One region of the Streptomyces boninensis genome, then DNA from elsewhere that is predicted to be linked to it. Evidence: riboswitches for the same ligand, from Rfam matches in the RefSeq annotation. Region 1 holds a riboswitch; each other region holds the start of a gene.

Region 1 (3,251 bases):
ACGAGCTCCCGACCACCCGCTCCGCCCGGTTGACGCTGACGTACGGGTCCCCGTACAGCCCCTGCCGCAGCTTGTGCGCCAGGATCCGTACGACCGAAGCCTCCAGCCGCTTCTCGGTGATGTCGCCGCCGCGCACCGCGGCCGTCACCGCCGCCACCGCCGTGTCCATCTGCGGCGCCAGCACCAGCATGTCCGCGCCCGCCTGGAAGGCCCGTACCGGCGCCACGTCCGGCGGGAACTCGCCCGCCGCGCCCTGCATGTCGAGCGCGTCGGTGACGATCAGGCCCTTGAAGCCGAGCTCGTCGCGGAGCAGGCCGGTGAGGATCTTGTGGGACATCGTGGCCGGGGCGCCGCTGTCGTCCAGCGACTTCACCACGATGTGGGCGGTCATTATCGTTTCGAGGCCGGCGGCGATCGCCGCGCGGAACGGCGGCAGGTCGATGGCGTCGAGCTCGGCCCTGGTGTGCTTGATCTCCGGGAGGCCGAAGTGGCTGTCGACGGCCGTGTCGCCGTGGCCGGGGAAGTGCTTGGCCGCCGAGGCGACGCCGCCGCGGTCGTGGCCGAGGACGGCGGCCGCGGCCATTGGGGCGGCCAGCTTCGCCTCGTCGCTGAAGGAACGTACTCCTATGGCGGTGTTGTCCGGGTTGAGGTTCACGTCCGCGCACGGGCCGTAGTTCTGGTTGATGCCGACCGCGGCCAGTTCGCGGGCGGTGATCTCCGCGGAGCGGTAGGCGTGGGCTAATGAGCGGCCCGAGCCCAGGGCCATGTTGCCGGGGAACTGGGTGGCGGGGGCGGGCATGCGGGTGACGCGGGCGCCGCCCTCCTGGTCGGTGGAGATGACCAGCGGGGTGGCGGCGGGGGCGTCGAGGGCGGCCTTCTGCAGGCCGTTGGTGAGGCCCGCGATCTGGCGTACGCCGGTCATGTTGACGCCGCGGGTGGCGAAGAGAATTACGGCGCCCGGCTGGTATTTGGCGATCACCTCGGCCGGGGTGTTTACCCCGTAAAGGCGGCGGTTGAAGGCCTGCGCGGTGGCGTCGACGGCGTCGGCCGCGGTGCCGCCGACCTCGACCACGAAAAGCTGCCCGATTTGCTGCTCAATGGTCATTCGGCGGGCCAGCGCCCTGGCCCGGGAGGTGTACGAATCGGCCGCGGCGGTGGACGGGCCCGTCATGCCCGCGGTGATGGCGGCGCCTGCGAATCCGGCGAGGACATGTCTGCGAGAAGGCATGAGATCGCTCCTTAGCGAGTACGCGTGCGTGTGCCCTACGGCTGTGCAGCGGGGGGTGGTGGCTGCCGGCTCGGGTCTGCTCCCCCGTGTGGCCGCCAAGGAGAACTCGGCCGCAAATCTGGCAGCGGGTTCTTGGTCATGTCAATGCGTCTGCGCCCTAAACGGGTAAATCGGATCTTGTCCGAGAAGGCCGGGTTATTGCGCTGCAACTCGCCGGTGACCAAGCGGAATTCATGTGTGGGGCTGATGTGATGAGCTTGTAATCAGAGGCTGCAGACCTCTAGCGTTGCGTCCGTTCGAGAACCGAACACCGCAGCGCCGTACCGCCGAATCCTGCCCACGGCACCTGCGGCTCCCCCGGCAGCAACAGCTCACCGCCAGGGCAGGAGCGGGGGACCCACCTTCGCCGTTCCGTCCCCGGACGGCTTGGGGTGAAGCCGCCCGTCATCAGTGCAGCGCGGCCGGGCTATCTCCAGCCCGAACCCGACAGCTCACCTCGCAGGCGTAGGGAGAAGGAGAGCTCACTCCATGACGTCTGCGATAGGCCGTCACCGCGCCCACCGCAAGCCGAGCACCGCCCGCCGCTACGCCGCCCGCGCCGCCGCCGGCGGCGCCACCCTCGCCCTCCCGATCGTGGGTTACTCCGCCACCGGCGCCCTCGCCGCGGAGTCCACCTACACGGTCGAGGCCGGGGACACGCTCTCCACGATCGCCGCCGACGAGGACGTCGACGGCGGCTGGAAGGCCCTCTACGAGAAGAACAAGTCCGTCATCGGCGACGACCCGAACATGATCCAGGTCGGCGACAAGCTGTCCCTGGACACGGGCGACTCCGGCTCCAGCACGGACGCCTCCAATGCCTCGTACGGCACCGGCACCTCCACCGAGGAGGCCGACGCCGTCCTCCCGGTCTCCGACGCCAACCCGACGGCGAAGTTCGAGCAGGCGGGCGGCACCTGGTCCTCCGGCGAGCACAGCGGCCAGGACTGGTCCGTACCCACCGGCACGAAGGTCAAGGCCGCCATCGGCGGCGAGGTCGTCACGGCCGGCTACGACGACTCGTTCGGCTACGAGGTCGTCATCAAGCACGCCAGCGGCGACTACCAGCAGTACGCCCACCTGTCGCAGATCGACGTGAAGGTGGGCGAGAAGGTCGGCACCGGCGACCGCATCGCCCTGTCGGGCGCGACGGGCAACGTCACCGGTCCGCACCTGCACTTCGAGGTCCGCAAGACCGCCGAGTACGGCTCCGCGGTGGACCCGATCTCGTGGCTTGCCGACCATGGGGTGAAGGCGAACTCCTGAGTCGTAGCGGCTCCTGAAAGGCCCGGGCCGGGTGGTGGTCCGGGCCTTTTCGCTGCCGAGTTGTGCAAGAAAAGTTGCGCAAGACATATTGTGCAACTTTCCTTGCCTATCTACGGTGTTGGCGTGCCCTCTCGCATCACTGAACTGGCCAAGCTCAAGGCCTTCACACATCCGTTGCGTATCGACCTGTACCGGCTGCTGCGGCTGCGCGGTGCGGCCACGGCCTCGCAGCTGGCCGAGGAGGTCGACCAGGCGGTGTCGCTGGTCAGCTATCACCTGCGCAAGCTGCACGAGCACGGCTTCATCCGGGACCTGCCCGATCGCGCGCGGGACGGGCGGGAGCGCTGGTGGGGCGTTACGGAGCAGGGTTTCGCGTTCCACGCCAAGGACTTCGACGAGACCCCCGAGGGCGTCGCCGCGCTGGCCGGAGTGACCCGCGAGGTGCTGGCGACCCGCACGGCGCAGTACCGCAACTTCCTCGACCAGCAGGCCGGCTGGGGCAAGGAGTGGACCCGGGCGCACTTCAGCTCGGAGGCCATGGCCCGGCTGACGGCGGCCGAGCTGCAGGAGGTGGCCGACGAGGTCGCGGCGCTCGCCGACCGGTGGGTGGAGCGGGGCAGGGCCGCCGAGGCGGCCGGCGACACCGAGGGGCGGGAGGCCGTCGCGTTCCATCTGTACGGGTTTCCGGTGCGGCCGTGAGCGGGATAGGCGTGAGGGC
Region 2 (3,251 bases), 640 kb from region 1:
TTGATCTTGATGCCGCCGATGCCGCGCTCCAGGGAGGCGGTGGCGTTGGCGCAGACCTCGTCGATGGGGGTGTGGAGGAAGCCGCCGGAGGTGTTGTAGCAGCGGACCGAGTCGCGGTGGGCGCCGAGGAGTTTGGCGAGCGGGAGGTTCGCGCGGCGGGCCTTGAGGTCCCACAGGGCGACGTCGAGCGCGGCGATGGCCTGGGTGGCGAGGCCCGTACGGCCGACGGAGGCGCCGGACCAGACCAGCTTCGTCCACAGCCGCCCGATGTCGCTGGGGTCCTCGCCGAGCAGGTCGCCGGCGACCTCCTGCGCGTGGGCGTACTGGCCGCGCCCGCCCGCGCGCTTGGAGTAGCTGAAGCCGAGCCCCTCGTGCCCGTCCTCGGTGGTTATCTCGGCGAAGAGCATCGCCACCTCGGTCATCGGCCGCTGCCGGCCCGTCAGCACCTTGGCGTCGCTGATGGGCGTCGCCAGCGGGAGCGTGACGGAGGAGAGTCGGATGCGGCTGATGCGATCGGGCATGGAAACTCTCCTGTGCATATATGTGAACCGGGGTTGCGTATCTGAATCATGACTAGGCAACCATGGTGAGTCAGGAGAGGGCAAGGGTGCGTCGGCGAACCCGCCGGTCAGCGCGTCAGCGCAAGCCGTGCCGCCGCGCCGTGAGCCGCAGCATCGTCTCCCGCGGGATGAACCGCCGCAGTGTGAAGACCAGCGGCGCATTGCTCCCCACCGCGTACAGCGCCCGCGGCCGCCCGGCCTCGATGGCCTTCAGTACGGTCGCGGCCACCCGCTCCGCCGAGACCCCGCTCTCCTCGTTCGCGTTGAGCGCGGCGAGCATGGTGTCGTATTCGCCCCGGTACGGGGAGTCCGCCGCCACGTACTGCGTGCGCCGCCCGCTGATCCCGGTCGCGATCGAACCCGGCTCCACGGCCGTGACCCCGACCCCGTACTTGGCCACCTCGCCCCGTGCGGCGAACGCGAAGCCCTTGATGGCCGCCTTGGAGGCGACATACGAGGAGCGGTACGCGAGCGGGAAGCTCGCCAGCATCGAGCCGACCATCACCACCCGCCCGTAGCCGCGCTCGCGCATGCCCGGCAGCAGCAGCTGGGTGAGGCGGACGGCGCCGAAGACATTGGTCTGGAAGAGCCGGCGGACCGCGTCGGGCGGCAGCTCCTCGATCGGGCCGCTCTGGCTCTCGCCCGCGTTATTGACCAGGATGTCCACTTTGCCCGCCGCCGCGGCGCAGGCTTCGAGGCTCGCGTCGTCGGTGAGGTCGAGCGGGAGGTAGGTTACGCCGGGCACCGGCTCGGCGACCTTCTCCGGGTCGCGGCTGGTCCCGTACACCGTGTGTCCGCGCTGCACGAGGGCGGCGGCGACGGCGGCACCGATGCCGGAAGAGGCGCCGGTGATGAGGGCGGTCCTGGGCATGTGATTACCTCCCGGTAGGTGGGCGGCAGCCTAATCGCTGCGGGGGTGCACGCCGAGGGCCGCGGGCAGTTGGCCCGCCTCGTAAGTGAATGTCCGTTTTGGGGAGTTCAGGACCAAAGTCGTGACAAGGGTCACTCTGACGAGGTCCGGCGCGGTGGCGCCTTTCCCAGTTTCCCGTCCGTAAGCGGGAGTTGAGCGCGCGCCGCATACCTGTCAATGGTCCTTTCGCGGGGAATCCGGGCGGCGTGAATTGTTTCTTTGAATTCGAGGCTTGTCTCCCTTACGGGTCTCTGCCTAGGGTCGGCGACCAGCCGGACGGACCGCCTAATCCTGCCGCCGCCCGGTACCCGACCAAACACCGCTCACGGCAGGAGCGGGGGAACCAGGTAAGTCGCCGGTCCGGCCATCGGAATGAAACGGCCAGGAACGGCTTGGGGTGAAGTCGCCGAACGGCGGCCGGGCAGCTCCAGCCCGAACCCGACAGCTCACCTCGTAGGCGCCGGAGAGGAATTCGTCATGCCCGCAAAGGGAAAGCACCGCCGTCCCAAGAAGAGTTCGATCGGCCGCGGCATAGCCGTGGCCGGCACCAGCGCCACCGCCCTGGCCCTGCCGCTGATCGGCGCCAATGTCGCGGGCGCCGCGGAAAAGTCCGCCCCGGCCGCTGCCCCCGAGCGCGCCGTGGCCAAGGCCGCCGCGGCCGCGCCGCAGGCGGGCACCGCCACCACCTACGCGGTGGCCAAGGGTGATTCGCTGTCCACCATCGCCCACGAGCACGACGTGGACGGCGGCTGGAAGGCGCTGTACGAGGACAACAAGAAGGCCATCGGCGACAACCCGCGCGTTATCCGCCCGGGCCAGAAGCTGACCGTCGACGGCGCGAAGAAGGCCGCCGAGCCCAAGGCCGACAAGACGTCCGCAAAGCCCGCCGCGGCAAAGCAGGCGAGCTACCCCGACAACCTCGACGGCTGGATCAACGAGGCCCTCTCCATCATGAAGGAGAAGGGAATCCCCGGCTCGTACGACGGAATTCACCGCAACATCATGCGTGAGTCCGGCGGCGACCCGAACGCGCAGAACGGCTGGGACATCAACGCCCAGAACGGCACCCCGTCCAAGGGTCTGCTCCAGGTAATCCAGCCGACCTTCGACGCGTATCACGTCGACGGCACCTCGACCAGCCTCACCGATCCGGTGGCGAACATCGTGGCCGCGAGCAATTACGCGGCCGACCGGTATGGCTCGATCGACAATGTGAACGGTCCGTACTGAGTGATCCGGTAGGGGCGTAGAGACCTGTAGAGACCAAGAGGCGGACGGCTGTTGCTCGGGGGCAGTCGTCCGCCTCTTCGTTTGTCCGGTTACTTGTGTTTGGTTACTTGCGCAGCCAGAAGCTCGTCCGCTCCAGCCACAGCGCCAGCAGCTCCGTATCGCCGTGCGTCTCCAGGTCCGCGATCCTGCGGCGGCCGTACAGCAGCAGCTGCAGGTCGCCGAGCGGGGCGCGCACCGCGACCGCGGCCTTGGTGTGCGTCCGCCGCCAGTACGGCAGTTCGCCGGTGAGGTCGACATACCACTCGGCGGGGTCGTCGCCGCCGGCCGGGTCCGTGCCGTGCAGATGGAGGGTGCGGCCCGGGCCGAGGAGCGGCGGCGCGTCCGCCGGGGCCGCCTCCAGGACGCGGGGGAGGGCGGCGAAGCCCATCCACTCGTCCACCGCGTCCTGCGCCATCACCGGGTCCGCGGCGAACGGGACTTGGGTGGCGAAGGCGGCGTCCGCGGCGTGCACGGTCGTCTCATGCGTCATCCGGCGGGCCCAGAACAGGGCG
Region 3 (3,251 bases), 3.4 Mb from region 1:
TGCGGCGGAGCCGTGGGGCCATCGCCGCCGCGTCCAGGCGGGCGTCCACCGCCTCCCACGGGTCGCCCGGCGAAGACCCGCCTGTGAGACGGTGCGCGCCGCGAGCCGTCTGTTGCCAGTGTTGCACCAGTACGTTCCGCGCTATGCCGAAGAGCCAGGCTCTCGTCGAGCCGCGGGCGGCCACGTACGCGCGACGGCCTGCGAAGGCCCGTAACCACACCTCCGATAGCAGATCGTCGGCCGCCGCGGGAGCCCGGCGCGCGAGATAGCCGTGCAGCGCGGTGGAATGCCGGTCCACCAGGGGCTCGAAGGCCGATGGGTCGCTTACGGAGCGGGCCAACAGGTGGTCGTCGGTGCTGTCATCCATGCCACTCCCCTCCAACAGCCGCCACCACGGCGGCCTCACCCCTACTTGCATTCTGGGGCGGGGAGCGTTCGGGGAGAGCGTCCAAAGACGTATGCAGAAGCCGACGGCCCTGGTGTCGGGGGGTAGGCCACCAGGGCCGCCGGCGGTTTCTGGGGGCGCGGGGAAGCGCCAGCGGGGGACGGGGGTGTTGCGGGGGTGGTCGGCGGGCGGGACAGGGGTGAAGCCCGTCCCGCCTGCCGCCGTTCAGGCAGCGTTGAGCTGCCGCCCACCGGAGCCAAGCGGGGGAAGTTGCTCCGGTGTCGCGCCGTTCCTCAGTGGGACGGACGGGTGTGCGGCCCGGTCGTCAGATCCCCACGCCGTTCTTGCGCAGCCACGGCATCGGGTCGACCGGGTCGCCGCCGCCCGGGCGGACTTCGAGGTGGAGGTGGGGGCCGGTGACGTTGCCGGTCGCGCCTACGCGGCCGATGACGTCGCCGGTCGTGACCTTGCCGCTGGTCTTGATGATGGAGGACTGGTGGCAGTACCAGATCTCCGTACCGTCGTCGAGCGTCAGGATGGTGCGGTAGCCGTACGAACCCGCCCAGCCGGACTCCGTGATGGTGCCGGAGTGCAGGGCCTTGATCGGGGTGCCGGTGGGGGCGGCGAAGTCCTGGCCGGTGTGGGTGGTGGCCCAGTGGGAGCTGGTCTCGCCGAAGGTGGCGGTCAACGTGTAGTTCGAGACCGGGACGATGTACGACGCCGCCAGCTTGCGCAGGCGCTCCGCCTCCGCCTTGCGGCGGGCCTCTTCCTCGGCCTTGCGCTTGGCCTCGATCGCGGCCTTCTTCTTCTCCGCGAGTTCCTTCTTCTTGGCCGCCTCGGCCTCTTCGGTGGCCTTCTGCGCCGCCGAGGCCTGCATGGCGACGCGTTCCTTCTCGTCGGCCTGCGCCTGCTGCGCCTCGGCCTGCTCCATGATGCGGGCGCGCAGCGCCTCGCCGGAGTTGGCCTCGCCGGAGGCGACCTCTTCGCTGCTGAGGCCGGCCTGGGTGAAGGGGGTGGTGGTCTTGGTGCCGGGGGCCGGACCCTCGTCCTCCTGCGACGGCATCAGGTCGCCGACGCCCGGGAGGGATTCGGCGTCCGGGAGGCTGTCGTTGACCTTGCCCGCGACGTCGGAGACCGGGCCCATGTCCGGCATGGATATCGCGACCGGGGGCTTGGACTGCGCCTGGGATATGGAGGATCCCGCGCCGACCGCCGCTATGACACCGACGCCGAGGACCGCACCGCTGCGCGCCATCGAGCCGCGCTGCTTGGCAGGACGACGGCGGCGGGACGACGGGCGGAAGCCGTCGTCGTAACCGGGGTCCCAGTCTTCGTAGGGACCGTCGCTGTATCCCTCGTCATAGCCGTACGGGCCCGGCTCGTAAGGGTCGTACTGAGCCTCGGGACCGGGGCCACGCCTATAGGACGCCACGCGGGCGTACTCCTTTCCTTCCTTCTCGCCTACCGGGTTAGCTGACGGGTTCGGAGCAGGAAGGTCTCCTACGGGCGGCCTCTGGCGGGAGGCTGTCCGATTCACCCCAAGGAAGTTGGTTCCCCGGTTCCCTCGGTGTCGCAATGCATGGTGCTGGTCTTGCTGTTGTTGATCTGGCGTTCGCAGCTTCTGCAGTTGTTTCACTTACGGGATTCGGCGACGGCGCACGGTGCCGCCTCTTGCGGCGGCAGTGACGACCGCGCTGCGTTATCGAACGCTAGTAGAGAGAGGGGTCTGATTCCAAGTCGTTCAGGGGATTGACTCAGCCATCTGACAATGACGTTACGGATATCAGGCGGCAGAAGCGGACAAGTTGCCGCCACCGATGGCTAGAAGTAGGTCACGGCCGTTAAACGATCGTGCGGTACTTGTTATGCGGAGGGCGGGTGATCCGTCACGGTGCGTGATATCGCGAGCAGCGCCGTGTCGTCCGCGGTGAGCCCGCCGGTGTGCCGGGCCACATCCTCTATGAGGCCGTCGAGCAACTCCTCGGGCCCGCGGAAGATCCGACCGCCCAGCCGCTCGTACGGGTCGTAGAAGCACCCGCGCCGGTCCCGCGCCTCGGTGACGCCGTCGGTGAACAGCACGAGGGTGGCGCCGGGCGGGAAGTCCACCTCGACCGTTTCGTCCGGCCAGTGGCCGAGTTCGGTGACGCCGAGGGGCAGGGAGGCCTCCTCGGGCTCCACCTTGTGTACGGAGCCGTCGGCGTGGAGGACGAGGGGGGCGGGGTGGCCGCGGTTCACCACCCGGAGAACGGAGCTGCCCTTGGTGAACTCCGCCAGCACCGCCGTCGTAAAACCCTCGAAGCGGTCAAGTCCCTCCCGCCGCACGCCCTCCCGCAGCAGCGCCGCGTCCAGCCGGGCGGCGAGGCCGGCCTGGTCCGGCTCCTGCTCCGCCGCCTCCCGGAACGCGCCGATCACCACGGCCACCGCCTCCACCGCGCCGAGCCCCTTGCCGCGTACGTCGCCGACGATGGCACGGACGCCGTACGGGGTGTCCTGGACGGCGTACAGGTCGCCGCCGATGCGGGCGTCGGCGTCGGCGGCGATGTAGCGGGCGGCGACGTTCAGGCCGCCGATGCGGTCCTCGGGGGTGGGGAGGACGGCGCGCTGGGCGGTCTCGGAGACGTAGCGGGCGGAGGCGAGGCGGCGGTCGGCGCGGGTGGAGAGGCGGTTGACGATGATGGCGATGAGGCCGATGACGGAGGTCGTCGACATCTCGGTGATCGCGTCGGGCTGGACGGCGGTGCCGTTCCACACGTCGAGACCGATGTCGGTGGCGAGGGTGGCGACGACCACGGCGATGGTGCCGCGCAGCGTGTAGAGGGGCGCGGCGATGAGCGGTGCGGCGGCGAAGAAGGGGGAGGCGGTGAGG

What was found. Region 1 has a riboswitch for cyclic di-AMP ahead of ACNNMR_RS09760 (M23 family metallopeptidase). Riboswitches for the same ligand answer to the same signal wherever they lie in the genome.
Region 2: another riboswitch for cyclic di-AMP. It lies ahead of ACNNMR_RS12775 (transglycosylase SLT domain-containing protein); the one in region 1 lies ahead of ACNNMR_RS09760 (M23 family metallopeptidase).
Region 3: another riboswitch for cyclic di-AMP. It lies ahead of ACNNMR_RS25355 (M23 family metallopeptidase); the one in region 1 lies ahead of ACNNMR_RS09760 (M23 family metallopeptidase).

The regions. Positions count from the first base shown of each region.
Region 1 covers NZ_CP183837.1:2,179,628-2,182,878, reverse strand. The annotation lists gene ACNNMR_RS09765 (glycoside hydrolase family 3 protein) at 1-1,228, opposite strand, end outside; cyclic di-AMP (ydaO/yuaA leader) riboswitch at 1,594-1,747, shown strand; gene ACNNMR_RS09760 (M23 family metallopeptidase) at 1,757-2,533, shown strand; gene ACNNMR_RS09755 (ArsR/SmtB family transcription factor) at 2,657-3,232, shown strand; gene ACNNMR_RS09750 (MFS transporter) at 3,229-3,251, shown strand, end outside.
Region 2 covers NZ_CP183837.1:2,824,003-2,827,253, reverse strand. The annotation lists gene ACNNMR_RS12785 (L-talarate/galactarate dehydratase) at 1-521, opposite strand, end outside; gene ACNNMR_RS12780 (SDR family oxidoreductase) at 637-1,431, opposite strand; cyclic di-AMP (ydaO/yuaA leader) riboswitch at 1,781-1,943, shown strand; gene ACNNMR_RS12775 (transglycosylase SLT domain-containing protein) at 1,948-2,700, shown strand; gene ACNNMR_RS12770 (maleylpyruvate isomerase family mycothiol-dependent enzyme) at 2,804-3,251, opposite strand, start outside.
Region 3 covers NZ_CP183837.1:5,547,026-5,550,276, reverse strand. The annotation lists gene ACNNMR_RS25360 (RNA polymerase sigma factor) at 1-367, opposite strand, end outside; gene ACNNMR_RS25355 (M23 family metallopeptidase) at 711-1,817, opposite strand; cyclic di-AMP (ydaO/yuaA leader) riboswitch at 1,829-1,980, opposite strand; gene ACNNMR_RS25350 (PP2C family protein-serine/threonine phosphatase) at 2,249-3,251, opposite strand, start outside.